DNA from 3 places in the Streptomyces sp. NPDC002125 genome. Region 3 is predicted to be linked to each of the others. Evidence: riboswitches for the same ligand, from Rfam matches in the RefSeq annotation. Region 3 holds a riboswitch; each other region holds the start of a gene.
What was found. Region 3 has a riboswitch for cobalamin ahead of cobN (cobaltochelatase subunit CobN). Riboswitches for the same ligand answer to the same signal wherever they lie in the genome.

Region 1 (9,708 bases), on a different contig from region 3:
CGCGCCCGCGTCACCGTGACCGGGCTGCTCTCGGCCCCGTACAGCACGGAGACCGCGGAGAGCACCTGCATGGAGTTCGGGCAGGCGGTCATCGAGGACCACACGGGGCGGGCCTTCGTGACGCTGGACGAACTGCAGGACACGGAGCCCGATCCCATCGCCACCAGCGAGGCGGGGATGCTGACCCACCTCGTGGACGAGCACGGCGAACTCGTCCCGCTGCTGCTGCGCCTCGTGCAGCCGCAGCCGGGCAAAGGCGTCCTGCGTGTGCACCCGCTGGCCATGGACCGGTACGGCGTGACGCTGCGCCTGGAGTACCCCGGCAGCCACCGCGACGTCCGGCTGCCGTTCGCGAAGGCCGTGACCCGGATCGACCAGGCGGGCCCTCAGATCCACGCCATGCTGGCCGCCGCCCGCCGCGCCTCCCACCGCAACCAGCTGCTGGCCTGAACCAGCCGGAGCGCGCGGCCCCCGGGTCCCACGGGCTCGTGGGGGCCGGCGGCTCCCGGCACGGGCACGGCAGGCTCCCCGGGATGCCGTCCACCACGGCCCGGAGAAACAGACGGACCGTCAGCACAAGAGTTGGCTTCAGGCCAAGTGCGCCCCGGAGGCGATCACCCGCGAATCATGCATGATCGACGGCATTTGCCCCCTCTACGAGGCCAAATGGCGCCGCCGCACGGCGAACCCGTTACTCGGTGGATACCCGTGCGTAAGCCCAACCCGGCTCAAATCGGCCGTAGCCGCTGCTCGTACGCCTTGCTAACTTCCCGGTCCCAGAGGCAGTGAGACGTACGTGTGAAAGGGAAGCACATGACCTCCCCGGCTCCAGCGCCCAAGATCCCTCAGCTGTGGGTTCCCCTTCCCTCGGGTATCCACCCGCAGTGGCGTGAGATCGACGCCAACTCGGCTGCCTGGCTCGACCGTTACGGCCTCTACTCCGACCCGGCGCAACGCGAGCGGCTGACGCGCATAGCCGTGGGCGAGATCACGAGCCGGGGAGCGCCCGACGGACGGCTCGCGCCCCTCCAGTGGACCGCCGACTTCCTGATGTGGCTCTTCGCGTTCGACGACGAGTACTGCGACGAGGGGCCGGTCGCGATGTCTCCCGACGCCACCCTGCTGATGATCACCAAGCTCCAGCGGATCATCGACGTCCCTTGGACCGCCGCCACCGACGACAACTACAGCGCCGCGCTGCACGAGCTGCGCATGCGGCTCGACGGACTGACGACTCCGGTGCAGACCGCCCGCTGGGCCGCCAGCTTCCGGGCGTACCTCCAGGGTCAGGTCTGGATGGCCGCCAACAGTGCCTACGGACGGATACCCACGCTCTCCGACCATCTGGCGGTCCGGCTGGACTCCTCCGGGGTCAAGATCTTCTCGACGCTCAGCGAGATCATCCACGGGTACGACCTCCCCGCGGCGGACTACGAGCGCCATGACGTACGGGCGTTCGTCGAGGTCTTCGCCGCGATCATCGGCTGGTCCAACGACCTGGTCTCCTACCACAAGGAGCGCGAACGGAGCCACGAGGGATTCGGGAACATCGTCGACCTGATCGCCCACGAGCGGAACTGCCCGCTCGACGAGGCGGTGGCCGAGGCCGCCACCATGCACACCAGCGCCATGACCCTCTACCTCCGGCTCCGCGACCAGATCCTGGCCGCCGCCGGCCCGGAGCTCCGCCGGTGGATCACGGGCTGCGACTCCTGGATCCGTGCCGACTACGACTGGTCGCTCACGACCAACCGGTACGTCAATCCGGAGAACCCCGCCGACCTGCCGTCCGGCTCCGCGGCGGCCCCGCTGCGCGCGGCGGCGGACAAGCCGCTGCCGATCGACAGCATCGCCTGGTGGTGGACCCATCTGAAGGACTGAGACTGCCGGGAGACGCTTCGGGGAGCGGCGCGCGCCGCTCCCCGGTCCGTCGGCGCGCCCTCAGGTCTGGGGACGGCTGCCGTGGTTCGCGCCGTTCTTGCGGCGGGCCTTCTTCTTACGACGTCGCTTCGAGGACATCGATCCCTCCTCATCCTGTAGTTTCTGCACACTTTCAACCGAAATGTCACTTCCGGCAACCACAGTGCCCCTTACCCGTCGGCGCGGCGGTAAACACCAGGTCCGGCCGCATCCGGGTGGCGTGCGCCACGGCGCCGGGGAGGGCCGGCGGAGCACGACGGGCCGACGGGCGTCCGGGGCCGGCGTCAGTGCCCGGCGGAGACCTTCACCAGCACGACCGCGACCCCGATCGCCGCGTCGGCCACGCCCGCCAGCACCGCCGTGAACACACCGCCTCCCAGGCGCACTCCACCCACGCAGCCCCAGAGGAAGAGCGAGACGACGCCCAGGACGGCCGCCGTCATCAGCGCGGTGGACAGATACAGGACGTCCAGGGCGGCGAGGGCGATCATCACGGACGGGCTCACCGCGCACGACAGCAGAGGGCTGCTGACGTAGAGCATGCGGCGCAACTCGTGCCCCCTGGCGAAGTGCCGGTGGACCGTGCGGTGGGCCTGCTGGTCGGCCACGAGCGCCGCGAGCCACAGCCCCAGTGCGGTCGTCAGGACCGTGGCCAGGGCGCCTGCGGCACCGGCGTTGCTCAGGGACAGGCCCACCACCACGGCGATCATCGTGATCGTCGCGTAGATGCGCTCCTTGAGCCGGCCCGCCATCACGTCGGCCGCCTTCTCCTGCGGCACTCCTGATCGCCCGTCCTCCGACATCCGGTCTCCCTCACCGCGCGTACGTCACGCGACCCCGTTCCGGCACCTTCCGGCGCCGTGGCCGCGGCCCTCAGCATGCCTGGCCGGCCACCGTGATCCCGGAACCGTCCCCGGCGGGCCGCACGGGGAGTCACGCAGGGCGCGCGCGGGTGGGCCCGCTTGTCACCGTCCCCGGCCTGGGGCTAGTGTCGCCACGCCTTGGTGAACGGGAAATCGGTGCGATACCGGTGCGGCCCTCGCCACTGTGATCGGGAAGTCCGGCTCCGGCCCTCACGGGCAGCCACTGGGTCCTCGGACCCGGGAAGGCGGAGCACGGGCGGTGTCACCCGTAAGCCAGGAGACCGGCCAAGGCACTTCAACCATCCACGAGGTGCTGGAGAGGGTCTGCTGAGCCATGCACATAGCCGAGGGTTTTCTGCCTCCGGCGCACGCGATCGCCTGGGGTGTCGCGTCCGCGCCGTTCGTCGTCCACGGAGTCCGTTCACTCACCCGTGAGGTCCGGGAGAACCCCGAGAGCACACTGCTCCTCGGGGCCGCCGGGGCCTTCACGTTCGTCCTGTCCGCGCTGAAGCTCCCTTCGGTGACGGGGAGTTGCTCGCATCCCACCGGCACCGGGCTGGGAGCGATCCTGTTCCGCCCGCCGATCATGGCGGTCCTGGGCACCATCACCCTGCTGTTCCAGGCCCTGTTGCTGGCCCACGGCGGCCTGACCACGCTCGGCGCCAACGTCTTCTCGATGGCGATCGTCGGGCCCTGGGCCGGATACGCGCTCTACCGAGTGCTGCGCAGGAGCGGCGTGCCGCTGATGGCCGCGGTGTTCTTCGGAGCGTTCGCCGCCGACCTGTCCACCTACTGCGTCACCAGCGTGCAGCTGGCGCTCGCCTTCCCGGACCCGGGCAGCGGTTTCCTGGGCGCGCTCGGCAAGTTCGGCTCCATCTTCGCGGTCACCCAGATCCCACTGGCGGTGAGCGAGGGGCTGCTCACCGTGCTGGTGATGCGGCTGCTCGTGCAGTCCAGTAAGGGCGAGCTGACGAGGCTCGGCGTGTTCCTCAGCGGGAAGCGGGCCGGCACGAAGACGGCGGAGAAGACCGGGGCGGTGGCGTGATGAACAGGAACGCGAAGATCAACGGTCTGCTGCTGCTCGTGGTGGCCGCGCTGGCCGTCCTGCCTCTGGCCCTCGGCCTCGGCGACGACGAGAAGGAGCCGTTCGCCGGCGCCGACGCCCAGGCCGAGACGGCGATCACCGAGATCGATCCCGGCTACGAACCCTGGTTCTCCCCGCTGTACGAACCGCCTTCCGGGGAGATCGAGTCGGCCCTGTTCGCCCTCCAGGCCGCGCTCGGCGCGGGCGTCCTCGCGTACTACTTCGGCCTGCGGCGCGGACGCCGCCAGGGCGAACTGCTCGCCACGGCACGGCTCGATGCCGCGGGCACCGGAAGCGGCGCCGGGCAGTCCCCGGCGCGGGGGGCCTGAGGGCGGGTGCTGCCGATCGACGCGGCGGCGCACAGCAGTCACTGGCGCCGCCGCCATCCCCTGGACAAGGCCGTGCTCGGCCTCGGTTTCACGGTGCTGGCGATCTCGCTGCCGCCCTGGCCCGGAGCCGCCCTCGTCCTCGTCACCGCGCTCGCCGTGCTGCTCGGCCCGGCGGGCGTGCCCGTGCGCCGGCTGTGGCGGGCCTACCGGGTGCCGCTGGGCTTCTGTGTCACCGGGGCCGCCACCCTCCTCGTCCAGGTCGGCGGCCCCGGGGGGCTCGTCTCCCTGGCCGACGGCGGTCCCGTACGCGCCGGGGAGCTGCTGCTGCGCACCTCGGCCGCTTCGCTCGGTGTCCTGCTGTTCGCCTTCACCACCCCGATGTCCGACCTGCTGCCCCGTCTGGTCCGGGCGGGGGTGCCCGCGCCGGTGGTGGACGTCGCCCTGGTGACGTACCGGATGAGTTTCCTGCTGCTCGACTCGATGCGCCGGATCAGGCAGGCGCAGGCCGCCCGGCTCGGGCACACCGGCCGGGCCGCTGCCTGGCGGTCCCTGGCCGGGCTCGGCGCCACCGCGTTCGTCAGGGCTTTTGACCGCGCGGCCCGGCTCCAGGCGGGGCTCGCCGGACGCGGTTACGACGGCACCTTGCGTGTCCTGGTGCCCGAGGCCCGCGTCTCCGTCAGGTTCACGGCCGTGAGCGTCACGCTGCTCGCGGCGCTCGCCGCCCTGACCTTCGTCCTTGAGAGGCCGCTGTCATGAGCGACTCCGTACTCCTCGCCCTGCGGGGCGCTTCCTTCGCCTACGAGGACGGGCCCGAGGTGCTGGGCGGCCTCGACTTCGACGTACGCGAGGGCCGTGCTCTCGCCCTGCTCGGCCGCAACGGCAGTGGCAAGACCACGCTGATGCGGCTGCTCAGCGGCGGACTGCGCCCGCGCGAGGGCCGGTTGACGGTCCAGGGGGGCCCGGCCACCTACGACCGCAAAGGGCTGACCCGGCTGCGGACGACGGTACAGCTGGTCGTGCAGGACCCGGACGACCAGCTGTTCGCCGCTTCCGTCGCGCAGGACCTGTCGTTCGGGCCGCTGAATCTGGGGCTGCCCGACACGGAGGTCCGGGGCAGGGTGGACGAGGCGCTCGCCGCCCTCGACATCGGGCACCTGGCCGACCGTCCGACCCATCTCCTCTCCTACGGACAGCGCAAGCGGACCGCCATCGCGGGGGCGGTCGCGATGCGCCCTCGCGTGCTGATCCTCGACGAGCCGACCGCCGGGCTCGACCCGGACGGCCAGGAGCGGCTGCTCGACACCCTCGGCTCGCTCCGCGCGAGCGGCACGACCGTGGTGATGGCCACGCACGACGTCGATCTCGCCCTGCGCTGGGCCGACGACTGCGCGGTCCTCACCCCGGGAGGTGTCCGCTCCGGTCCCGCGCCCACCGTGCTGGCCCGGACGGATCTCCTCCGGGAGGCGGGGCTGCGGCTGCCCTGGGGCATCGCCACGGCCCGGCTGCTGCGCGCCCACGGACTGCTGGACGCGGGGGCACCCGGGCCGCGCACCCCCGAGGAGCTCGCGGCCGTCGCCTCCGGTGCGGAGCCGCCTCAGGGCCCGGGATAGATCTGCCGGACCCGTTCGTCGTGGGCGCGCTCCTCCGAGGTGCCCGGCATCGCTGCGGACCCGTGCTCGGTCACCAGGCAGTGGCTGGTGACGCGGCGTGCCGCGCATGAGGTCCCGCAGGGCTCGCCCGCGTACACGTGCGCCGCCCGGCCCTGTGACGGGCCGGGCGGCGGACGCACCGGTGCGGGAGCTGTGTCAGAGCGAGGTCATGACGTGCTTGATCCGGGTGTAGTCCTCGAAGCCGTACGCCGAGAGGTCCTTGCCGTAGCCGGACTTCTTGAACCCGCCGTGCGGCATCTCGGCGACGAGTGCCATGTGGGTGTTGATCCACACGCAGCCGAAGTCGAGATTCTTGGACATCCGCATCGCCCGTGCGTGGTCCTTGGTCCACACCGAGGAGGCCAGGGCGTAGTCGACGCCGTTGGCGAACTCCACGGCCTGGGCCTCGTCCGTGAAGGACTGGACCGTCATGACCGGGCCGAAGACCTCGTTCTGGACGATCTCGTCGTCCTGGCGCAGGCCGGAGACGACGGTCGGGGCGTAGAAGTAGCCCTTGTCGCCGACCCGGTGGCCGCCCGCCTCGACCTTGGCGTGCTCGGGCAGCCGCTCGACGAAACCGCTGACCTGGGCGAGCTGTCCGGCGTTGTTGAGCGGGCCGTACAGCACGTCCTCGTCGTCCGGCAGGCCGGTCTTCGTGTCGGCCGCCGCCTTGGCGAGGGCGGCGACGAACTCGTCGTGGACCGACTCGTGGACGAGGATCCGGGTGGCGGCCGTGCAGTCCTGGCCCGCGTTGAAGAAGCCGCCGACGACCAGGTCCTCGACCGCCTTCGCCAGGTCCGCGTCCTCGAAGACCACGGCGGGAGCCTTGCCGCCGAGCTCCAGGTGGACCCTCTTGACGTCCTTGGACGCGCTCTGGGCGACCTGGATCCCGGCGCGTACGGAGCCGGTGATGGACGCCATCGCCGGGGTGGGGTGCTCCACCATCAGGCGGCCGGTGTCACGGTCGCCGCAGACCACGTTGAAGATGCCGCGGGGCAGTTCCAGCTCGGCGAGCACCCCGCCGATGATCTCGGCGATCAGGACCGTGGACGCGGGGGTGGTGTCCGAGGGCTTGAGCACGACCGCGTTGCCCGCGGCGAGCGCCGGAGCGAACTTCCAGACCGCCATCAGCAGCGGGTAGTTCCAGGGCGCGACCTGTGCGCACACACCGACCGGCTCGCGCCGGATGATGGAGGTCAGACCCTCCATGTACTCGCCGGCCGAGCGGCCCTCCAGCATCCGCGCCGCGCCCGCGAAGAAGCGCACCTGGTCGATGGCGGGGGCGAGTTCCTCGCTGTGGGTGAGGTGGAGCGGCTTGCCGGTGTCGCGGCTCTCCGCGGCGACCAGCTCGTCCGCCCGCGCCTCCATCGCGTCGGCGATCTTCAGCAGCGCGCGCTGGCGCACGGAGGGCGTGGTGTCGCGCCAGACCGGGAAGGCGGCTGCCGCGGCGGCCATCGCCGCGTCGACGTCCGCCGCGCCGGAGAGCGGGGAGGTCGCGTAGACGGCGCCCGTGGAGGGGTCCACGACGTCGAGCGTGCGGCCGTCGGCGGCGTCGGCGAACGCACCGTCGATGTAGTTGCGGAAGGTGGTGCTCATGGAACGTCGCTCCTGGTCAGGCGGTGGTGCGGGCGGAAAGGTGCTCGTGGACGGCGCTCCAGCGGCCGTCGGCGGCCCGGGCGAAGACGACGGTCTCCCGCTCGTGGACCGTCTCCTCACCCGCGTGCGTGGCGACCCGTGTCTCGACGTCGTGGCTGAAGACGGCCGTGTCGCCGAAGGGCTGGATCAGCTGGGCGGACGAGACGCAGCCGACTATCCGGAAGCCGTCCTGCTCCTCCCACTGCCGCCAGAGGGCGCGGTACTCCGCCGTGGAGCCGAGGCGCTGGGGGGTGGTGTGGAAGACGAAGGTCGCTTCGGGGGCGAAGGCGCCGAAGTAGTCGTCGACGCGGCCTTCGGCGAAGGCGGCGACGAGCGCGTCGGCGGCGTCGCGGACCTCCTGGACGGTGGTGGTGCTCATGTTCTGCTCCTGGTCACGGGTGTTCGGCGGCGGGTGCCGGAACGCCCGGTCGGGGGTGGCGGCGCGGGTCAGCCGGCGGGTGCCGGAACGCCCGGTCGGGGGTGGCGGCGCGGGTCAGCCGGCGGGTGCCGGAACGCCCGGTCGGGGGTCGCGGCGCGGGTCAGCCGGCGGCTGCGGGCTCGGGGAGGCTCTTCTCCGTGTCGCTGGTGATCGGGGGCACGGGGGTGTCCGAGGCCCGGACGAAGCGGGGTCCGTCCGGTCCGTACACGGCGCGCGGCTCGGGGAAGAGCCTGAGCAGGGTGAGGTAGAGGACGGTCGCGAGGACCAGGCCGACCGGCAGGGAGATGTCCGCGCCGTCGGCGAGGTCGCCGAGCGGGCCGACGAACTGGCCGGGCAGGTTGGTGAAGAGGAGCGCCACGACGGCCGAGACGAGCCAGGTGGCCATGCCGCGCCAGTTCCAGCCGTGCGTGAACCAGTAGCGGCCACCGCGCTGGCGGCGGTTGAAGACCTGGAGTGCCTCCGCGTCGTACCAGCCGCGCCGGGTGACGTAGCCGAGGGCCATCACGATCATCCACGGTGCGGTGCAGGTGATGATCAGCGTCGCGAACGTGGAGATGGACTGCGCGAGGTTGAGCGCGAAGCGGCCCACGAAGATGAAGGCGATGGACAGGACGCCGATGAAGAGGGTGGCCTGGACGCGGCTGAAGCGGGTGAAGACGCTGGAGAAGTCCAGGCCCGTGCCGTAGAGGGCCGTCGTGCCGGTGGAGAGACCGCCGATCAGGGCGATCAGGCAGAGCGGCAGGAAGTACCAGCCGGGCGAGATCGCGAGGAGCCCGCCGACGTAGTTGGGGGCGGCGGGATCGACGTACTTCGCGGCCTTGGTGGCGATGATCGACGCGGTGGCCAGGCCGAAGAGGAACGGCAGCAGGGTGGCGACCTGGGCGAGGAACGCGGCGCCCATCACCCGGCGACGCGGGGTCCCGGACGGGATGTAGCGGGACCAGTCGCCGAGGAAGGCGCCGAAGGAGACCGGGTTGGAGAGCACGATCAGCGCGGCACCGATGAAGGAGGGCCAGAACAGCGGGTCCGCGGTCGAGGCGAAGGCGCCCGCGTAACCGGGGTCGAAGTCGCCGGCGAAGGCGAACGCCCCGAGCACGAAGAGCGCCGAGGCGGCCAGTACCGCGATCTTGTTGACCAGCAGCATGAACCGGAAGCCGTAGACGCAGACGACCAGCACGAGGCCGGCGAAGAGGGCGTACGCGATCCCGTAGGTGACGTCCGACTCGGGCACGTCCACGAGCCGGTGGGCACCGCCCACGAGCGCGTCGCCGGAGGACCACACCGAGATCGAGAAGAAGGCGATCGCGGTCAGCAGCGAGAGGAACGAGCCGACGACCCGGCCGTGGACACCCAGGTGCGCGGAGGAGGAGACGGCGTTGTTCGTGCCGTTGGCCGGGCCGAAGAGCGCCATCGGGGCCAGCAGCAGCGCCCCCGCGAGGAGACCGAGGACGGTCGCGGCGAGCCCTTGCCAGAAGGAGAGGCCGAAGAGGATCGGGAACGCGCCCAGCACACAGGTCGCGAAGGTGTTGGCGCCGCCGAAGGCGAGCCGGAACAGATCGAGCGGGCGGGCCGTGCGGTCCTCGTCCGGGATCCGCTCGACACCATTGGTCTCGATTTCGGTGATCGAGTTCGTCACGGACACTTCACCTTCCGTTCGTGCATAGGGGCCCCAGCAGTCTGTGGCCCGCCGACGATCAGCGACAACTGTGTTCATCACAAAGATGTAGGGTCCGGTCTGTGGCCAGCAACAAACTCACGGTCGAGGATCTCCTCTCCTTCCCGGCGCTCC
Region 2 (9,708 bases), on a different contig from region 3:
AGCTGATGGGTGCCTTCCTGGGCGCGCTGCACGGGCGGGGGGTTCCGGCCGTCCATCTGTCCATGGTCACGGCCAACACTCCGGCCAGGGCCTTCTACGACCGGCTCGGCTTCGAGGTCATCGACGTACCCGACCCCGGCCCGCTGACCCATCTCGGGCGCTCGACGGGGGGTGTGGAGTCGGCGGGCTGGGCAGGTAGTGAGGGGCGAGCCCGGGCGAGGGCCGCGGCCGCCGGTTCGGAGGGGTGAGTGAAATGACGGAGCAGAGCGCGTGGAGTTTCGCGGACGACCGGGGTCAGCTGGCGACTGCGGACAGCCGCCCGTCCCGGGTGCTCGCGTACATCCAGGCGGGCGCGACGCTGTGGGACTACGGGATCCACCCGGAGGGGATCTTCGGTTCGGGGCACGACGGGCCGGAGCCGGACCTGGCCAAGACGGGCACGCTCCCGCTGGAGGCGGTGGACTACCGGGGCGCGGGCGCCGACCTGGACGTGGAGACGCTGTTACGGGGCGCGCCCGACCTGGTGGTGGCCGTCAGCTACGGCCACGGCCAGCTCTACGGACTGGACCCGGACACCGCCAAGCACCTGGAGGAGCGCGTCCCGGTCGTCGTGATCGACGTGGGCCAGGCGCGCACCCTGGACCAGGTGTCCGGGCGTTTCGCCGAGCTCGCGCACGCGCTCGGGGGTGAGGGGGCCCCGGACGCGGCGAACGGGCCGGCCGCCGCGCGCGAGCGGCTCCGGGCCGTGGTGAGCGCCTTGCCGCAGGCCCCGAGGGTGGTGGCCCTCTCGCCCGCCGGCCAGGAGCAGGCGTATGTCGCCCGTCCCCAGATGTGGCCCGAGCTGCGGGTGCTGGCCGAGCTGGGTGTCGGGCTGGTGCCCCCGCCCGACGGGGCCGGGGTCAACTGGGCCACCCTCGGCTGGGAGGAGGCGGCGGCCCTGGAGCCCGGCATCGTCCTCGCGGACGTACGGTCCAACGCGGTCCCGCTCGGCGACATCGCCGCCCCGGAGTGGCAGGACGCCGGGCGGCGGGTGCGGACCGTGCCGTGGAATCCGGAGCCGCTGTGCAGCCCGCAGGCCCACGCGCGCTTCCTGGCGCTGGTCGCGGACGCGCTGGAGGAATCCTCGGCCGGCTGAACAACTTTCCCAAAGAAATTCTGCAAAAACTATTTGGCAAAGTGCCGAACCGCTCTAACCTGCCGTCATGGACAACGACGCGACGCACCGCGTGCTCGACCCCGAGCAGGACCCGGCGGCACTCAAGGCGCTCACCCACCCGCTGCGCCTGAAACTGCTCGGACTGCTGCGTCTCCACGGTCCTGCCACCGCCAGTGAGCTGGCGGTCAGGACCGGGGAGTCCTCCGCGTCGACCAGCTACCACCTGCGGGTGCTGGCCAAGTACGCCTTCGTCGCCGAGGCCGAGCACCGGGACGGACGTGAGCGTCGCTGGAAGGCGGTGCACGCCGTCACCTCGACGGACAACGCGGCGATGCTCGCCACCCCGGCGGGCCGGGCGATGACCGTGCTGGGCAGGCGCCGGCAGATCGAGCACCTGCGGCAGTCGGTGGACCGGCACGAGGCGGACATCGAGGCGGGCCGCCTGGGCGAGGAGTGGCACGACCCCTCGGGGATCGACGACCTGATGCCGCTGCTCACCCCGGAGTCCCTCCGCGAGCTCCGGGACACGATCGGCGCCAAGCTGGCCGAGCTGACCGCCCGGGACGAGCACGACCCCCGGGCCGAGCGGGTCGTGCTGCTCACCGCCGGACTCCCGCTGGCCCCCGACGACCGGGGCGCACGCGCAGGCGGCAAGGGTTCGGCCGACCGGGGCGCGCCCGCCGCCGACGAGACCTCCGGCAACGGGGACGCCGCGTGAGCGGGCGGCCGGGCGGCGGGCCCGGGGAACGCGCCGCGCGCCGAAGATTCGTCACGGTGTCGTTCCTCTTCTGGCTGCCCGCGGGTCTCGCGCTGGCGCCCATGGTCCTGCTGCTCACCGAGCGCGGGCTGACGCTCGCCGCCGTCGCCGCGGCCTACGCCGCCCACTCCCTGACCGTGGCGGTCCTCGAACTCCCCACCGGCGGGCTCTCCGACGTCATCGGCCGCCGCAAGGTCCTGGCCGGTGCCGGGATACTCAATGCCGTCGCCCTCGCCCTCATCGCCCTGGGGACGACCCCGTGGGTGATCATCCCCGGTATGGCCCTCATGGGGGCGGGGCGGGCCCTGTCCAGCGGACCCGCCGAAGCCTGGTACGTCGACACCGTGCACGCCCACGCCGGCCCCGACGCCGATCTGCGCACGGGGCTGGCACACGGCAGTGCCGCCTCGTCCGGCGCGATCGCGCTCGGCGTGCTCGTCGGCGGCGGTACGCCCTGGCTGCTCGGCCTCGGCGCCGACCCCGGGGAGGGCCTGCGGGCCCTCACCTCCGGCCTGGTCCTGCCCCTGTCCGTGCCCGTGCTGCTCGGCGCGGCCGTCAACGTCGTGTTCGTCTTCTACGTCCTGGCCGCCCTGACCGAGCCGCCCCGCCCCGCGGCCACCCTGCGCGGAGTCCTGCGGGGCGTCCCCGGCGCCATCGGTGCGGGTCTGCGGCTGGGTGCCGGGGACGCGCTCATCCGCCGCATCCTGATGACCACGGGCGCCGCCGGCACCGCGCTCGCCGCCCTCGAACTGCTCACCCCGGGCCGCGCCGCCGCGCTGACCGGGGCCCCGGAGTCCGGCGCGGTGCTCTTCGCCGGACTCGCGGCGGCCGGATTCGTCTGCTCCGCGCTCGGCAGCCGCCTGGCGCCGCTCGTCGCCCGGGTCACGGGGGACGGGGAGCGCGCGGTCCTGGTGAGCCTCGGCGCCGGTGCGGCCGGCCTGCTGGTGCTCGGCGCCACCGTCACCGCGTCCGGCGCCCCGGCGGCGGCCCTCGCCGCCGCCGGATACGGGCTGGTCTACCTGGGCCTCGGCGCCGCGGGTCCCAGCGAGAGCGACCTCCTGCACCGCCGCGTCGACACCGCGGGCCGGGCGACCGCCCTGTCCGTGCAGTCGCTCGCCCAGCAGCTGACCGGAGCCGCCGCCGGCCTGGTCGTCGGCCTGCTCCCCGCAGGACCGCTGCCCTGGCTGCTCACCGCCGCCGTCCTGCTCGCCGGAGCGCTGCTCTGGGCCCGGCGCACCGCCGGCGCTCCGGCGCCGGAGTGGGGCGGGGCCTGAAGCACTGCTCCGTACGGACGCCCCCGATCGCGCCCGCACCCGGGGTTCGGGACGCTGGCCCGGAGCGGGACGCGAGATCCCCGTACCCCCAGGAGCAGGCATGCAGCAGGACAAGCACCCGTCGTACCGTCCCGTGGTCTTCCGCGACCGTTCCGCCGGTTACGCCTTTCTGACCAGGTCCACCGCGTCGAGCGAGCAGACCATCGACTGGGACGACGGCAACAGCTATCCGGTCATCGACGTCGAGATCTCCGCCGAGAGCCACCCGTTCTTCACCGGCAAGGCACGGGTGGTCGACACCGAGGGCCAGGTCGCGAAGTTCGAGCGGCGGTACGGCGACGAGGGGCGCGGGGACACCCCCTGAACCCCGGGTCTCCACGGCCCCCGCGCACCGGGCAGAATCGGCGGCGCCCTGCCCCGTGACAGCCGCGCTCCACCGGCCGGCCCGCCCGCGTTCCCCAGGAGACCCGCACCCATGCCCGACAGCCCCGCCCTCCTGGTCATCGGCGAATGCGTCGCCGACATCGTCCGGACGCCGGGCGCGCCGGACCGCACCCACGCCGGTGGCAGCCCCGCGAACGTCGCGTACGGGCTGGCCAGGCTCGGCCGCGACACCACCCTGATCACCCAGCTCGGTCCGGATGCCGACGGGCGGCTGATCCGGGACCACCTCGCCGGCGCCGGGGTGCGGGTGCTGACGGACGGGAGCCCGGAGCCCACCCCGGCCGCCACCGTCGAGCTGGACGACGAGGGCCGCGCGGCCTACGCCTTCGCGATCACCTGGACGCTGGGCCCGGTCGAGCGGCCGGGGGAGCCACCCGTGCACGTCCACACCGGGTCCCTCGCCACCGCCCTGGAACCCGGCGCGGACACGGTCCTGGGCCTGGTCGAAGCGCTCCGTACGGCCGCGACCGTGAGCTACGACCCCAATGTGCGGACCGGCCTGATGGGGGACCACGCCACCGCCGTCCGGCGAGCCGAGCGCTGCGTCGCGCTCAGCGACATCGTCAAGGCCAGCGACGAGGACCTGCGCAGGCTGTATCCGCACGAGACCCCGGAGGAGGCCGCCGAGCGCTGGCTGCGCTCCGGGCCCGCCGTCGTCCTGCTCACCCGGGGAGCCGAGGGCGCCCAGGCGTTCCTGCCCGGCGGGACCGTCGGCATCGGGGCGCCGCCCGTCCGGGTCGAGGACACCGTGGGCGCGGGCGACGCCTTCATGTCCGGCACGCTGCACGCCCTGGTAGCGCACGGACTGCTCGGCGCGGAGGCCCGCACACGGCTGCGCTCCCTGGACGCCGCCACCCTCGGCGACGTCCTGCGCCACGGTGTGGCCTCCGCTGCCGTGACCGTCCGGCGGGCCGGTGCGCTGCCTCCCGACGAGGAGGAGCTGGCAGCGGCTCTGACCAGCGCGCCTGTACCCGGGTGATCGGAGTGACGGGGGTGTCCTCGGACGCACCTTCCTCGTTCAGCCCGGTATGACCGTGACCCTCACCGAAACCGCTCCACCGTCCACCACCGAACTGCTGACCGCCGTCCTCCTCGGTCCGGAACACCGCCGCGAACACGGCTTCTGGCAGCGGCTGATCAGCACAGAACCGTTCCGCCGCCCCGCCGGGGGAACGCCCGAAGAGCGACTGGAACTCGCCTACGACCGGTTGCGGGTCCTCAACCTCTCCCTCGACAGCGGGGCGCGCCTCGCCGCCGACCCACGCGCCCTGGCCGCCCTGCACGCCTGGCTCGGGCCGGTCGACCCCGCGCTGACCACCGTCGCGGGCATCCACTACAACCTCTTCCTCGGCAGCCTCCTCGATCAGGACGGCGCGGGCCACCGGGACCTGTCGGACTATCTGTCCCTGCGCCGCATCGGCACGTTCCTGTGCACGGAGGTGGCACACGGAAACAACGCGGCGGCCATGGAGACCACCGCGACGTACGACCGCGAGCGCGACGGATTCGTCCTGCACACCCCGAACGCGGGCGCGCAGAAGTTCATGCCCAACACCAGCCCGGCGGGCGGGGCCAAGTCCGGGCTGGTCGCCGCACGTCTGGTGGCCGACGGCTCCGACCACGGGGTACGCCTCTTCCTGGTGCCGCTCACCGACGAGGAGCGCGCGCTGCCCGGCATCAGGGTGCGGCGGCTGCCCGCCCGGATGGGCAGCCCCGTGGACCACTGTCTGACCTCCTTCGACCAGCTCTTCGTGGCACGTGACGCCCTGCTGGGAGCCGACCGGGAGGAGGGCGCCCGGGGGGAGTTCAGGACGGCACCGGGGGACAGGCGGCGGCGCTTCCTGACCTCGATCGGCAGGGTCATCCACGGCCGGGTCTCGATGAGCGCCTGCGCGGCGGGCTCGGCCCGCGCGACCCTGGCGGTCGCCGTGCGCTACGGGGGCCACCGGATGATCTCCGGCTCCCGGCGCACACCGCCCGTACCGGTCAACGCCCACCGCACCCACCACGGGCCGCTCGCCTCGGCCATGGCCAAGGTCTTCGCCATGAGCCTGCTGCACCGCAGGGCACAGGAGCGCTGGGAGAGCTGTACGGAGGAGGGCGGCAGGGCCGAGGCGGGGACGCTCGTCGACGTCGCCAAGGCATGGATCACCTGGCGGGCCCGGGAGGTCATCGTCGAGAGCCGTGAACGCTGCGGCGCGCAGGCGCTGCTGGAGAACAACGGCATGACCGAACTCGTCACGGGTGTGGAGGGCGCCATCACGGCCGAGGGCGACAACATCGCCCTCTACGCCAAGGCGGCGGCCGACCTGCTCCTCTCGGCCGGGCCGGACGCGCCGGGGAGTGTCCCGGCCGGGCCGGACGGGCCCGGCCGTGTTCCCGCCGAGCCCGGGCGCGAGGGGACCGGCGAGCCCGGCGACCTCGCCGACCCGCGCTTCCTGGTCCGGCTCCTCGCCGCGGTGGAGGACATCTGGTTCGACCGCGCCAGGACCCGGGCGCTGCGGGTGCCGGACACCGACGTCCTCGCGCAGTGGAACGCGGCGTCCGGGCCCGCGATCCGGGGAGTCGAGGCCTATGCCTACCGGCACGCCGCCGAGGCCTACGCCGAGGCCCGCGCCGCACTGCCCGAGGGGGCGGCGAGAGAGCGGCTGGGGGAACTGGAGCGGCTGTTCGCCGTGGAGTGGGTCGCCCGCAACAGCGGCGACCTGCTGGCCGCGGGCCTGCTGAGCGCCGTTCAGACCGAGGCACTGGCCGAGACCGCCGAGGAGCTGATCACGGCCGTCGCCGCGCACGCCCCCCAACTGGCCGACTCCTTCGCCCTGCCCGCTGAACTGCTCGCCGACTGGCCCATCGCGGGGCCCGGCTACGCCGACGCCTACGACGACCCCCGGGGCCCCTGGAACAGCGGTCCGGCGGACGCCCGATGAGCGCCCCGTCCCCGGCCCGTGAGGCACGGCCGATGGGCCGCCGCGTCGCGGAGGGCCTGGAGATCCTCGGCACGAGCGCGGTCCTGCTGGCCTACTGGGGCACGGTGTCCGTGCTCGCCCGCGTGGGAGGGGGACCGCGCAGACGCCGCGGCGAATCGGTTCGCCCCAAGGGCTGACCCGCCCGAGGACCTGCCGGCCGGTACGGAGGACGACGTCCCGCCCGCCGTACCGGCCCTGCCCGTCGTACCGGCCGAGGGCCCCGGAAGTGAGATCCGCACCGGCCGCAGAAGCCGCCGTCACGTCGCGTGATAGCTTGCAGACGCCAGTCACACTCCACGTGGAGTCAGGGAATCCGGTGCGAATCCGGAGCTGACGCGCAGCGGTGAGGGGGACGGGCGGGGCCACGGCCACTGGGACATCCTCGGGTGCCCCGGGAAGGCGCCCCGTCCGGACGAACCCGAGTCCGAAGACCTGCTGGCACCCGCTTCCGCACCCGGGAGCGGAACTCCGTACGGGCTCCGCGCATGAGCCCAGAGACGCCGAGGGACCCTGTGCCGCCCATAGCCAGCACCGCACGCCGAACCACCCCGGTCCTCATGGGACTTGTCCTGCTGACCGCATGCGGCGGCACCGGGACCACCGGAGCCGCACCGGGAGGGGGCGGCGCCGGATTTCCGGTGACGCTGACGAACTGCGGACGCACCGTCACCGTGGACTCCGCACCGCGCCACGCGGTCTCCCTGGACCAGGGATCGACGGAGATCCTGCTCTCCCTGGGCCTCGCCGACCGGCTCGCCGGGACCTCCACCTGGACCGATCCCGTGATGAAGGGCCTGGAGAAGGCCGAGACGAAGATCCCCCGCATCGCGGAGAACCGCCCCTCCTCGGAGAAGGTCCTCGCCGTGGAACCCGACTTCGTCAGCGCCTCGTTCGAATCGACCCTCGGCAAGGGCGGCGTCGCGCCGCGCGAGCAGTTCGAGGACCTCGGAGTGCCGACGTACGTCTCGCCCGCCGACTGCACCGCCAAGGACAACAGCGGCAGTGGCGACGGCTCCCGTACGAAGCCGCTCACCATGGACAGCGTCTACACCGAAGTACGCGAGCTCGCGCGGGTGTTCGGCGTACCGGAGCGGGGCGACGCGCTCGTCGCCCGGCTCCAGGCCCGGATCGGTGCCGCGACCAAGGGCATCGACGCGTCCGGAACGAGCCTGCTCTACTGGTTCGCCAACTCCGAGGCCCCCTACATGGCGGGCTGCTGCGGAGCCCCCGGCATCATCACCGGGGAACTCGGCGCGGAGAACGTCTTCGACGACACCCACGAGGAATGGCCCCAGATCAACTGGGAGACCGTCGCCGACCGGAACCCCGACGTCCTGGTCATCGGCGACCTGACCCGGAAGTCGCAGACGGCCGAGAGCGCCGCGAAGAAGATCGAGTTCCTGGAGTCCAACCCCGCCACGAAGAACATGGACGCGGTACGGCACAAGCGGTACGTCCTGCTCAGCGGCCAGGCCATGAATCCGACGATCCGGACCGTGGAGGGCGTGGAGCGCGTCGCGGCCGGGCTCCGCTCGTTCGGGCTCGCGGGGTGACGGACACCGGACACGCCCCGGACGTACGCGTGGAGCTGCCGCCGGCGGGCCGCGCCGCCGGAGCCCGCGTCGTGCGCGACGGCCTCCTGTGGGCCGGGGGTCTCGCCCTGCTGCTCCTGTCCGTCGCGGTCGCCGTCACGATCGGCCCCGCCCGTATCTCCGTCCCGGACGTCTGGTCGGCCGTGGCCTCGCACCTCGGGCTCGCCCAACCCCGGCTGACCCCGATCCGCGACGGCATCATCTGGAACCTGCGCATGCCCCGCACCCTGCTCGCCGCGGTGTGCGGGGCCGGGCTCGCGGTGTGCGGCACGGTGATGCAGTCGCTGCTGCGCAATCCGCTCGCCGACCCGTTCGTCCTCGGCGTCTCCTCCGGGGCGTCCACCGGCGCGGTCGTGGTCGTCGTGCTCGGCGTCGGCGGGGGAGTGGTCCCGGTCCCGGCCGGGGCATTCGTCGGGGCCCTGTGCTCCTTCGCCCTCGTCCTGCTGCTCAGCCACACCCTCGGCGGCTCGACCGACCGGGTCGTCCTCTCCGGGGTCGCGGCCATGCAGCTCTTCTCGGCGCTCACCTCCTTCGTGGTGATGACCGCGGCCGACGCCGAGCAGACCCGGGGCGTGCTGTTCTGGCTGCTCGGCTCCCTGAGCGGGGTCGGCTGGGGCGACGTGTGGATGTGCTCCGCCGTGCTGGCCGTGACACTGCTGATCTGCCTGGGTCACGCCCGTACGCTCGACGCCTTCGCCTTCGGCCAGGACGCGGCTGCCGCTCTCGGGGTGCACGTGGCCCGCACCCGGATCGTGCTGCTCTGCGCGACCGCGCTGCTGACGGCGGCCCTCGTCAGCTCTGCGGGTGCCATCGGGTTCGTCGGCCTCGTGCTGCCGCACGCGGCCCGTGCGCTGGCCGGCTCGGGGCACCGACGGCTGCTGCCGCTCACCGCGCTCGCCGGGGCCGTCTTCCTGGTCTGGGTCGACACCCTGGCCAGGACCGTCCTCGACCCTCAGGAGGTTCCGGTCGGCGTGGTCACCTCCCTCATCGGCGTACCCGCCTTCGTCCTGGTTCTCTACCGCACGCGGAGGAGCGCATGAGCCCTCAGAAGCACCCCGGGACCGTCGCACCCGCGCCCGGCGAAGGGCTGAGGGCGTCGCGGGTCAGCCGGGAGGCGGGCGGACGGCTCGTCATGGACGGGGTGAGTATCGCCCCGCCGCCCGGCAGCACGACCGGGCTGCTCGGACCCAACGGCTCGGGCAAGACCACGCTGCTCAGAGTGATGGCGGGCGTGCTGACCCCCGGCCGGGGCGTGGTCACCCTCGACGGCCGCACCCTCGCCGAGACCGGCCGCAGGAGTGTCGCCCGCCGTGTCGCCGTGGTCGACCAGCACGCCGTCACCCAGGTCGAGATGAACGTGGCGGACGTCGTACGCCTCGGCCGCATTCCGCACCGTCGCGCCTGGTCGGCGCCCGGACCCGACGACGAGGACGCCGTACGCGAGGCGCTGGCACGCACCGGACTCGCCGACCGTGCGGGCCAGTCCTGGCACACCCTGTCCGGAGGCGAGCGCCAGCGT
Region 3 (9,708 bases):
GTGGAGCGGGTGACCTGGCGTGACCAGCGGGGCAATTCCGGTGTGGCCGGGCTGCGTATCGCCCCTGGTGACGCCCAGGCCGCGCCGGACGTCACCGGGGCCGCGAGCGTGCTCGATGCGAGCGGTGAGTTCAAGGCCGCGGGGGAGATCGCGGACAACCTGCTCTATGCGTCGGGGTCGAAGTGGCTGGCGGGCGCCCGGCAGGCCTGGGTGGAGTTCGGCTTCGACACTCCCGTCGTCCTCACCTCGTACACCCTGGCCTCGGCCAACGACTTCCCGGACCGCGACCCCAGGGACTGGTTCCTCTACGGCTCCTCGGACGGCGACAGCTGGACCCAGCTCGACGCCCGGGCGGGGGAGGAATTCGCGCGGCGCTTCCAGGCCAGGACGTTCCGGGTCACCGGCGACGCTGCTCCCTTCACCCGCTACCGCCTGGACATCACGGGCAACAGGGGCGCGGACGAGATACAGCTCTCCGGAGTGCGGTTCGCCGGCATCGCGCCCGCCGACTTCAGCGGCTACTACCAGCGGTACAACGAGGGCCCCATCGGCTACCGGGGAACGGCGCTCAACGCGCCGCGCATACCGGCCCCGGCCGCCGGGGCCGTCGACGAGGCCGATCATGGGGCGGGGACCGACGCCGTGCTCGCGACCGAGGCCGGACAGGCGGCGCGGCTCGCGGCCGAGCTCGACCAGGCGGCCCGCAGTCTGGCCGAGGCCGCGCGGTCGATGGACAAGATGGCCGCCTGGGTCCGGGACCGCTGACCGGCCGTCACCATGCCGAAAGACCAGGGCGCCGGTCGGTTACCGTCCGGGTCGGTCACCGCCCGGCCGGTCAGGCCTCCGACCGGTCGGACCTCCGACCGGTACGCCTCCGACTGGTCACGAACCGGATCGGTCACGCCTCCGTCACGACCCCGAGCGGTCAGGCTCCCGATCCATCACACCTTCGACCGGTCGCTATCCCGACCGGTCAGGCCTCGGACCGGTCACGCCCCGACCCGTCACCCCCCGACCCGTCACGCCCCGACCCGTCACGTCTCCGACGGTCACAGCCCGCTCGCCGCGACCGCCCCGTCCGGCGTCATGCCTCCGGGTAGCGGCGTGGTGTCCAGACGATCTGCCGGCCGTCACCCCTGTCCACCCACCGGGTCTGCGAGGAGCCCACGATGAGGATCGTCCGCATGTCCACCTCCATCGGGTCCAGATCGGCGAGCCGCACCGTTCGCACGCTCTCCGACGGCCCTCCGACGTCGCTGCCGAGCACCACGGGCGTGTCCGGCGAGCGGTGCTCCAGCAGCAGGTCGCGGGCCTTGCCCACCTGCCAGGTCCGGCTGCGGGAGCCGGGGTTGTACAGCGCCATCACCAGGTCGGCCGTGGCCGCCGCGCGCAGCCGCTCGGCGATGACCTCCCACGGCTTGAGCCGGTCCGACAGCGAGATGGTGGCGTAGTCATGACCCAGCGGCGCACCCGCCCGGGCCGCTGCGGCGTTGGCCGCGGTCACCCCGGGCAGCACCCGGACCGCAATGTCGGTGTACGGCTCCTGCGAGGCCACTTCGAGTACGGCCGTGGCCATCGCGAAGACCCCGGGGTCGCCACCGGACACCACGGCCACGCGGTGACCGCGGCGTGCCAGGTCCAGCGCGAATTCGGCGCGCTCCGACTCGACCTTGTTGTCGGAGCCGTGACGCTGCTGGCCCGGCCGGACCGGCACCCGGTCCAGATACGTCGTGTAGCCGACCACGTCGTCGGCGGCGGCCAGCGCGCCGCGTGTCTCGGGCGTCAGCCAGAGCGGTCCGGCCGGCCCGGTGCCGACCACGACGACCTCACCGGTCTCCCGGCCGGGCGCGGGGCGGGGCGCGTCGATCCTGCTGGGCAGGACGGCCACCGCGAAGTACGGCACGGAGTCCGCGTCGGTGTCCGCGAGGTCCCCGGTCCGCTCCCCGGCCATCGTCGCGCGCTCGACGTACCGCGCCTCGGACAGCCGCCCGGACGCCTCGAACGCGCGGCGCACGGCGGGGAAGGTGCGGCCCAGCTTCATCACCACAGCGGAGTCCGTGGCGGCGAGACGTGCCGTCAGCTCCTCCTCCGGCAGGGTGCCGGGAAGGATCGTCAGCACCTCCTCGGCCTCGACGAGCGGGGTGCCGAGCCGGGCGGCGGCGGCGCTGACGGAGGTGACACCGGGGATGACCTCGGTGTCGTAACGGTCCGCGAGGCGCTTGTGCATGTGCTGGTACGAGCCGTAGAAGAGCGGGTCGCCCTCGGCGAGCACGGCAACGGTGCGCCCGGCGTCGAGGTGGGCCGCGAGACGGGCGGCGGCCTCGGTGTAGAAGTCGTCCAACGCGCCCCGGTAGCCGCCGGGGTGGTCCGTGGTCTCCGTGGTGACCGGGTAGACCAGCGCCTCCTCGATGTGGTCGGGGCGGAGGTACTGCGCGGCGATCGAGCGGGCGATGGAGCGGCCGTGCCGGGCGGAGTGGTAGGCGACGACATCGGCTTCGCCGATGATCTGCACCGCGCGCACGGTCATCAGGGCCGGGTCGCCCGGGCCGAGCCCGACCCCGTACAGCCGCCCCGCGCCCGCGTCCGGCCCGGGGTTCCCGGTGTGCTGCTGCTCCGGCACGCTCACTCCTCCTCGCTGGCGATCGCGTTGAGGGCCGCGGCCGCGATGGCGCTGCCACCGCGCCTGCCCCGCACGACGAGGTGCTCCAGCCCGGACGGATGCGCGGCCAGCGCCTCCTTGGACTCGGCGGCACCGATGAATCCGACGGGCACACCGATGACGGCGGCGGGGCGCGGGGCACCCTCCTCGATCATCTCCAGCAGCCGGAAGAGCGCGGTGGGCGCGTTGCCGACGGCGACGACCGCACCCTCCATCCGGTCCCGCCACAGTTCCAGGGCGGCGGCGCTGCGGGTGGTGCCGAGCTTCGCGGCCAGTTCGGGGACGGCGGGGTCGGACAGGGTGCAGACCACGTCGTTGTCCGCGGGCAGACGCTTGCGGGTGACACCGCTGGCGACCATCGCCACGTCGCAGAGGATGGGCGCCCCGGCCCGCAGGGCCGCGCGGGCGTCGGCCACGGCGTTCGGCGAGAAGGCGAGATCGCGTACGAGGTCGACCATGCCGCAGGCGTGGATCATGCGGACCGCGACCTGGCTCACGTCGGCGGGCAGCCCTGCCAGATCCGCCTCCGCGCGGATGGTGGCGAAGGACTGGCGGTAGATCGCCGGTCCGTCCTTCTCGTACTGATGCACAGTGCTGTCGCCTTCTTCGTCGAATGTCGGACATGGAACAGATCGAATACCGAACAGGGGGTTGCTGCCGGTGGTCAGGTGCGCGTGCCCCGGGCCGAGGCGACCGTCGCGGCGAGCGCGGCCGGGTCGTCCAGGACCGTTGCCGCCCCGGTGCTCCGCTCTCCCCGTACATGGGAGATCCGGTGCCCCCGGGGGGTGGCGACCACGTCGATCCACTCCCCGTGCGGATGGCCGCACCGGCGTTCGCACCCGGACCAGTACACAGGGAGCAGTCCGACGGGGCCGACGGCGGCCCCCGCGTCGGCCCGCACGTCGGACAGCGACTTCGCGCAGCCGGGCTGTCCGATGCAGGCCCCGACACCGGACCACGGGGAGCCGGGGCCGGTGATCAGGCCGGCTTCGGAGAGTTCCCGCAGCAGTCCGTCCGCGCGGTGGGGCGCGATGCCGGTGACGACCGCTCCGCGCCAGGGGGTGAGCCGGAGTTCCCCGGCGCCGGACAGGAGCCGCCACTGCCCCGGGTCCAGCCGCCCGAGCGGTACACCGACCGACAGCGCGGCCTCGCCGCCGCCGTCCGGGATACGGCAGTGAGCCGGGGGCAGGGCTTCGAGGGGGCGCGGAAGGACCTCCGGTACGCAGGTGATCCCGGCCTGCGCGAGCCGTCGCCCGACCTCGCCGGGCAGCGCCGTCGCGGCGTCGTCCGGCAGGTCCTTCACCCGCCAGGCGCCGCTCTCGCGCGCCGTGTCCAGGAAGGCTTCGGCGGCGAGGAGCGCCGCGCGGGGACCGTCGGCGGCCGGGACGCGCAGCACGGCATCACCGTGCCCGACGCGCAGCATGGCACCACCGGGCCCGACAGGCAGCACGGCATCACCGTGCCCGACAGGCCGCATGGCGTCACCGTGCCCGACGCGCAGCAGGCCGCCGCCGTCGGCGAGGCCCAGAAGTGTGAGGTCGGCCCCGAGGGCGTCCACGTCGCCGCGGCCGTCGTCGAGGGCGAACAGAAAGCGTCCGGAGAGCGCCGTCGCGCTCTCGCTCGCGCACAGCAGGCGGTCGAGTCCGGTCAGCCAGGGCCTGACATCGGTGGCCCCGAGGCCGTCGAGCCCGGAGAGCGGGGACGCGACCACGTTGCGCACCCGTTCATGGCGTGCGGAGGGCAGCAGTCCGGCCTCTTCCAGGGCCCCGGCCAGCTCCGCGCCGCAGTCCGGGGCGAGCCCCCGCAGCTGGACGTTCCCACGGGAGGTGAGGTGCAACTCACCGTCACCGAAACGCTCGGCGGTCTGCCCCAGCACCGCTGCCTGACGGGGCGTCAGCACCCCGCCCGGTATGCGTATCCGCGCCAGCGCACCGTCGTCCGCCCGGTGCAGCCGCAGTGCGCCGGGGCAGGCGTCACCGCTGCTCCGGGCGCATGCGTCGCCCGGAGACCGGGACGGAAGGGGGGAGGCGGACATGGCGGCGAGCATACCCACCGTGACCGGGGCAGGCCCCTACGGTCACTGTGACCTACGGGACACCCGGCCCGCCCCCGGCCGGGGTCGGGGGCCGTCTGGTCAGGACCCCCCACCCCCGGCCTAGGATGCCTAGCGGCGGTCCGTTCGGTCCGCCATCGCCAGACGGCGACACGGAGGAAGCCCGGTGAGATTCCGGCGCGGTCCCGCCACTGTGAGCCCGGCCCCCGGCCGTGCGAGTCAGGAACTCCAGCCGTCCGACACACCGCCCGGGGCGTGGACACCCCGAGGAAGGGCTGACGCCGCATGATCCTGCTCCTGTCGACGTCCGACACCGACCTGCTGAGCGCGCGCGCCTCGCAGGGTCCGGTCAGCTACCGCTACGCCAACCCTTCCCGGCTTCCGCTCGACGACCTCCCCCAGCTGCTGGACGGCACGGACCTCGTCGTCGTACGCCTCCTCGGTGGTGTCCGCGCCTGGCAGGACGGGCTCGACCAGGTGCTGGCCACCGGCCGCCCCGTTGTCGTGCTCACCGGTGAACAGGCCCCCGACGCGCAGCTGATGGCCGCCTCCACTGTGCCCATCGGCATCGCCGCCGAGGCGCACGCCTACCTCGCGCACGGCGGTCCGGCCAACCTGGAGCAGCTCGCCCGCTTCCTCTCCGACACCGTGCTCCTCACCGGCCACGGCTTCGAGCCGCCCGCCCCGGCCCCCGCCTGGGGCCCGCTGGAGCGGAACGCCCGGGACGTCACGGGCCCGACCGTGGCGGTGCTCTACTACCGCGCCCACCACATGAGCGGGAACACCGCGTTCGTCGAGGCGCTCTGCACCGCCGTGGAGGACGCGGGCGCCCGCCCCCTGCCGCTGTACGTCGCCTCGCTCCGCACGCCCGAACCCGAGCTCATCGACGAACTCCGCGCCGCAGACGCCATCGTGACCACCGTGCTCGCGGCGGGCGGCACCAAGCCCGCCACCGCCTCGGCCGGCGGCGACGACGAGTCCTGGGACGCGGGCGCGCTCACCGGCCTCGACGTCCCGGTCCTCCAGGCGCTCTGCCTCACCAGCCCGCGCGCCGCGTGGGAGGAGAACGACGAGGGCGTCTCCCCGCTGGACGCCGCCACGCAGATCGCCGTGCCGGAGTTCGACGGCCGCCTGATCACCGTGCCGTTCTCCTTCAAGGAGATCGACGAGGACGGCCTGCCCGCCTACGTCGCCGACCCCGAGCGTGCCGCCCGGGTCGCCGGTATCGCCGTACGGCACGCCAGGCTCCGCCACATCCCTGCCGCCGAGAAGCGGATCGCGCTCGTCCTGTCGGCGTACCCGACCAAGCACTCCCGCATCGGCAACGCGGTCGGCCTCGACACCCCCGCGAGCGCCGTCGCCCTGCTGCGCAGGCTGCGCGAGGAGGGCTACGACTTCGGCCCGGAGGAGGAGATCCCGGGCCTGGTCTCCGGCGACGGCGACGAGCTGATCTACGCGCTGATCGAGGCCGGCGGCCACGACCAGGAGTGGCTGACCGAGGAGCAGCTGGCCCAGAACCCGGTCCGCATCCCCGCCGCCGACTACCGCCGCTGGTTCGCCACGCTGCCCGCCGAGCTGCGTGAGGCCGTGGAGGAGCACTGGGGCCCGGCGCCCGGCGAGATGTTCGTCGACCGGTCCCGCAATCCGGAGGGCGACATCGTGCTCGCCGCCCTGCGGCGCGGCAATCTGCTGATCCTCATCCAGCCGCCGCGCGGCTTCGGCGAGAACCCGATCGCGATCTACCACGATCCCGATCTGCCGCCCTCGCACCACTACTTGGCCGCCTACCGCTGGATCGCCGCCTCCGCCGACGACAACGGCTTCGGCGCGGACGCGATGATCCACCTCGGCAAGCACGGCAACCTGGAGTGGCTGCCCGGCAAGAACGCCGGCCTCTCCGCCGCCTGCGGCCCCGACGCCGCGCTGGGCGATCTGCCGCTGGTCTATCCGTTCCTGGTCAACGACCCGGGCGAGGGCACCCAGGCCAAGCGCCGGGTGCACGCCACGCTCGTCGACCACCTCGTGCCGCCGATGGCGCGGGCCGACAGCTACGGCGACATCGCCCGCCTCGAACAGCTCCTGGACGAGCACGCCCAGATCGCCGCGATGGACCCGGCCAAGCTGCCCGCCGTCCGCGCCCAGATCTGGACCCTGATCCAGGCCGCGAAGCTCGACCACGACCTGGGCCTGGAGGACAGGCCGGAGGACGAGGGCTTCGACGAGTTCATCATGCATCTCGACGGCTGGCTCTGTGAGATCAAGGACGTCCAGATCCGCGACGGCCTGCACGTCCTGGGCGGCGCCCCGGCCGGGAAGGACCGCGTCAACCTGGTCCTCGCCGTCCTGCGCGCCCGCCAGATCTGGGGCGGCACCTCCTCGCTGCCGGGCCTGCGCGAGGCGCTCGGCCTGGACGAGTCGGCGGCCACCCGCACCGCGGCCGACGAGACCGAGGAGAAGGCCCGGGCCCTGGTCCAGGCGATGGAGGACGCGGACTGGGATCCGGCGGCCGTCGCCGGTGTCGCCGAGGGACACCCGCGGGCCGTCGCCGACATCCTCGCCTTCGCCGCCACCGAGGTCGTGCCCCGCCTCGCCGCGACGACCGACGAGCTCGCCCACACCGTCCACGCGCTGGACGGCGGCTTCGTCCCGGCGGGCCCCTCCGGTTCCCCGCTGCGCGGCCTGGTCAACGTCCTGCCGACCGGCCGCAACTTCTACTCCGTCGACCCGAAGGCCGTACCGTCCCGCCTGGCCTGGGAGACCGGCCAGGCCCTCGCCGACTCGCTCCTGGAGCGCTACCGCGCGGACAACGGCGAGTGGCCCACCTCGGTCGGCCTCTCCCTGTGGGGCACCAGCGCCATGCGCACCGCGGGCGACGACATCGCCGAGGCGTTCGCCCTGCTCGGTGTGCGCCCCGTCTGGGACGACGCCTCGCGCCGGGTCACAGGCCTGGAGGCGATCGGGTACGAGGAGCTGGGCCGCCCCCGTATCGACGTCACGCTGCGCATCTCCGGCTTCTTCCGCGACGCGTTCCCGCACACCATCGGCCTGCTCGACGACGCCGTACGCCTCGCCGCCTCCCTCGACGAGCCCGCCGAGCGGAACTTCGTCCGCGCCCACACCCAGGCCGACCTGGCCGAACACGGCGACGAGCGGCGCGCCACGACCCGTATCTTCGGCTCCAGGCCCGGCACGTACGGCGCCGGGCTGCTCCAGCTCATCGACTCCCGCGACTGGCGTACGGACGCCGACCTCGCCGAGGTGTACACCGTGTGGGGCGGTTACGCCTACGGCCGCGAGCTGGACGGGCGCCCGGCCAGGGACGAGATGGAGACCGCGTACAAGCGGATCGCGGTGGCGGCGAAGAACACCGACACCCGCGAGCACGACATCGCGGACTCGGACGACTACTTCCAGTACCACGGGGGCATGGTCGCGACCGTACGCGCGCTGAAGGGCACCGCCCCCGAGGCGTACATCGGCGACTCGACCCGCCCGGAGACGGTCCGCACCCGCACGCTGGTCGAGGAGACCTCGCGGGTCTTCCGTGCCCGGGTGGTCAACCCGAAGTGGATCGAGGCGATGCGCCGCCACGGTTACAAGGGCGCCTTCGAGCTCGCCGCGACGGTCGATTACCTGTTCGGTTACGACGCGACGACGGGTGTGGTCGCGGACTGGATGTACGACAAGCTGACCGAGACGTACGTCCTGGACCCGACGAACCGGGAATTCCTCCAGCAGGCCAATCCCTGGGCTCTTCACGGCATCGCGGAACGCCTTCTGGAAGCCGAGTCGAGGGGCATGTGGGCCGAGCCCGACCCGGCGGTGCTCGACGCGCTGCGCAAGGTCTTCCTGGAGACCGAGGGCGACCTGGAGGGCGAGGACTGAGAGGCTCTGCGTTGCTGCCTTCCCGCCCCAGGTCCAGTCTGGGGGAATGGGTCATCAGCCGAGCCCCGAGCTCCTCACGTCCGTGCAGCGGGCGTTCCGCCTGATGGAGGCCGCCGGGGCTCACACGAACGGAGCCCCGGAGGGCCGGCTGGCGCGCGAGGCGGGCCTCGAACCGGACACCGCGCACCACATTCTGCGCACGCTCGCCCGGGACGGATACCTCAGGAAGCTGGACGACGGCGGGTATGTCGTCGGTGACCTGCTCGACCAGCTGCGGAAAGAGGGCCCCGGGGAGGGGCGGCTCGCCGGGGTCCGGCCCGCCCTGGCCCAGCTGCGGGACGACGTGTCGGCCGCCGCGTACCTCACCTTCTACGAGGACGGTGAGATCCGTGTCGCCGAGATCGTCGACGGGCCCCAGACGCCCCGGGTCGACCTCTGGGTGGGTTTCGAGGACGCCGGCCACGCCACCGCCCTCGGGAAGTGCGTGCTGCGCGAGCTGGACGAGGAGGCGCGCGGCGAATACCTCTCCCGGCACTTCCTCGTCGACCTCACTCCCCGCACGATCACCCACCGCGAGGAACTGGTCCGGCAGCTGGACACCCTGCCGACGCCGTCCGTGATGGACCGCGAGGAGTACGCCCTCGGCACGGTCTGCATCGCGGTGCCCGTCTACAGCGGGGACACGCTCGGCTCGCTCGGCATCTCCTTCCGTGCCGACAGGATGTACCGGACCTCCCAGGTCCTGGACATGCTGCTCTCCTCGGCGGGCCGGGTTTCCAGGGCCCTGTCGTTCACGCGCTGACGACTTCGGGCCCTGTCGTACACGCTCTGACGGGCCGCAGGCTCCGTTCGCTCACGCGCTCATCGCCGGGGGCCCCGTTCGGTCAGGCTCTGACGGCTGCGGACCCTGAGCCTCCGTATTTCACCTCTGTGGCATTCGTCACAGCAAAGCCGCAGGTGCAGAAAGCAACTGCACCCTTTCGTCATTTCTGTCTGTACGGGTGGACCGGCACCGGCCGGCCCCGGTGAAGAATTCGTGTCCGCAGATAGGTGCCCCAGCCATACGATCACCTGGAGTCGCATCTGCGTGTCCCATTCCGCTGCGACCCCT

Region 1: linked by a shared signal. The riboswitch ahead of ACWCQM_RS34890 (energy-coupling factor ABC transporter permease) and the one ahead of cobN (cobaltochelatase subunit CobN) in region 3 are both predicted to bind cobalamin.
Region 2: linked by a shared signal. The riboswitch ahead of ACWCQM_RS36335 (ABC transporter substrate-binding protein) and the one ahead of cobN (cobaltochelatase subunit CobN) in region 3 are both predicted to bind cobalamin.

What each region holds. Positions count from the first base shown of each region.
Region 1 is NZ_JBSFDD010000031.1:27,519-37,226, forward strand. Features, by position in the region: gene ACWCQM_RS34870 (DUF2470 domain-containing protein) at 1-450, shown strand, start outside; gene ACWCQM_RS34875 (terpene synthase family protein) at 814-1,881, shown strand; gene ACWCQM_RS34880 (50S ribosomal protein bL37) at 1,942-2,019, opposite strand; gene ACWCQM_RS34885 (hypothetical protein) at 2,205-2,723, opposite strand; cobalamin riboswitch at 2,906-3,087, shown strand; gene ACWCQM_RS34890 (energy-coupling factor ABC transporter permease) at 3,118-3,828, shown strand; gene ACWCQM_RS34895 (energy-coupling factor ABC transporter substrate-binding protein) at 3,828-4,196, shown strand; gene cbiQ (cobalt ECF transporter T component CbiQ) at 4,203-4,952, shown strand; gene ACWCQM_RS34905 (energy-coupling factor ABC transporter ATP-binding protein) at 4,949-5,806, shown strand; gene ACWCQM_RS34910 (gamma-aminobutyraldehyde dehydrogenase) at 6,002-7,441, opposite strand; gene ACWCQM_RS34915 (nuclear transport factor 2 family protein) at 7,458-7,859, opposite strand; gene ACWCQM_RS34920 (purine-cytosine permease family protein) at 8,020-9,555, opposite strand; gene ACWCQM_RS34925 (PucR family transcriptional regulator) at 9,657-9,708, shown strand, end outside.
Region 2 is NZ_JBSFDD010000034.1:28,573-38,280, forward strand. Features, by position in the region: gene ACWCQM_RS36295 (GNAT family N-acetyltransferase) at 1-248, shown strand, start outside; gene ACWCQM_RS36300 (ABC transporter substrate-binding protein) at 254-1,135, shown strand; gene ACWCQM_RS36305 (helix-turn-helix domain-containing protein) at 1,203-1,874, shown strand; gene ACWCQM_RS36310 (MFS transporter) at 1,871-3,187, shown strand; gene ACWCQM_RS36315 (type B 50S ribosomal protein L31) at 3,288-3,551, shown strand; gene ACWCQM_RS36320 (carbohydrate kinase family protein) at 3,663-4,610, shown strand; gene ACWCQM_RS36325 (acyl-CoA dehydrogenase family protein) at 4,660-6,558, shown strand; gene ACWCQM_RS36330 (hypothetical protein) at 6,555-6,734, shown strand; cobalamin riboswitch at 6,865-7,051, shown strand; gene ACWCQM_RS36335 (ABC transporter substrate-binding protein) at 7,155-8,150, shown strand; gene ACWCQM_RS36340 (FecCD family ABC transporter permease) at 8,180-9,229, shown strand; gene ACWCQM_RS36345 (ABC transporter ATP-binding protein) at 9,226-9,708, shown strand, end outside.
Region 3 is NZ_JBSFDD010000003.1:76,439-86,146, reverse strand. Features, by position in the region: gene ACWCQM_RS06190 (alpha-1,2-mannosidase) at 1-765, shown strand, start outside; gene ACWCQM_RS06185 (precorrin-2 C(20)-methyltransferase) at 1,085-2,626, opposite strand; gene ACWCQM_RS06180 (precorrin-8X methylmutase) at 2,623-3,249, opposite strand; gene ACWCQM_RS06175 (cobalamin biosynthesis protein CobG) at 3,324-4,706, opposite strand; cobalamin riboswitch at 4,823-4,963, shown strand; gene cobN (cobaltochelatase subunit CobN) at 4,998-8,597, shown strand; gene ACWCQM_RS06165 (IclR family transcriptional regulator) at 8,644-9,399, shown strand.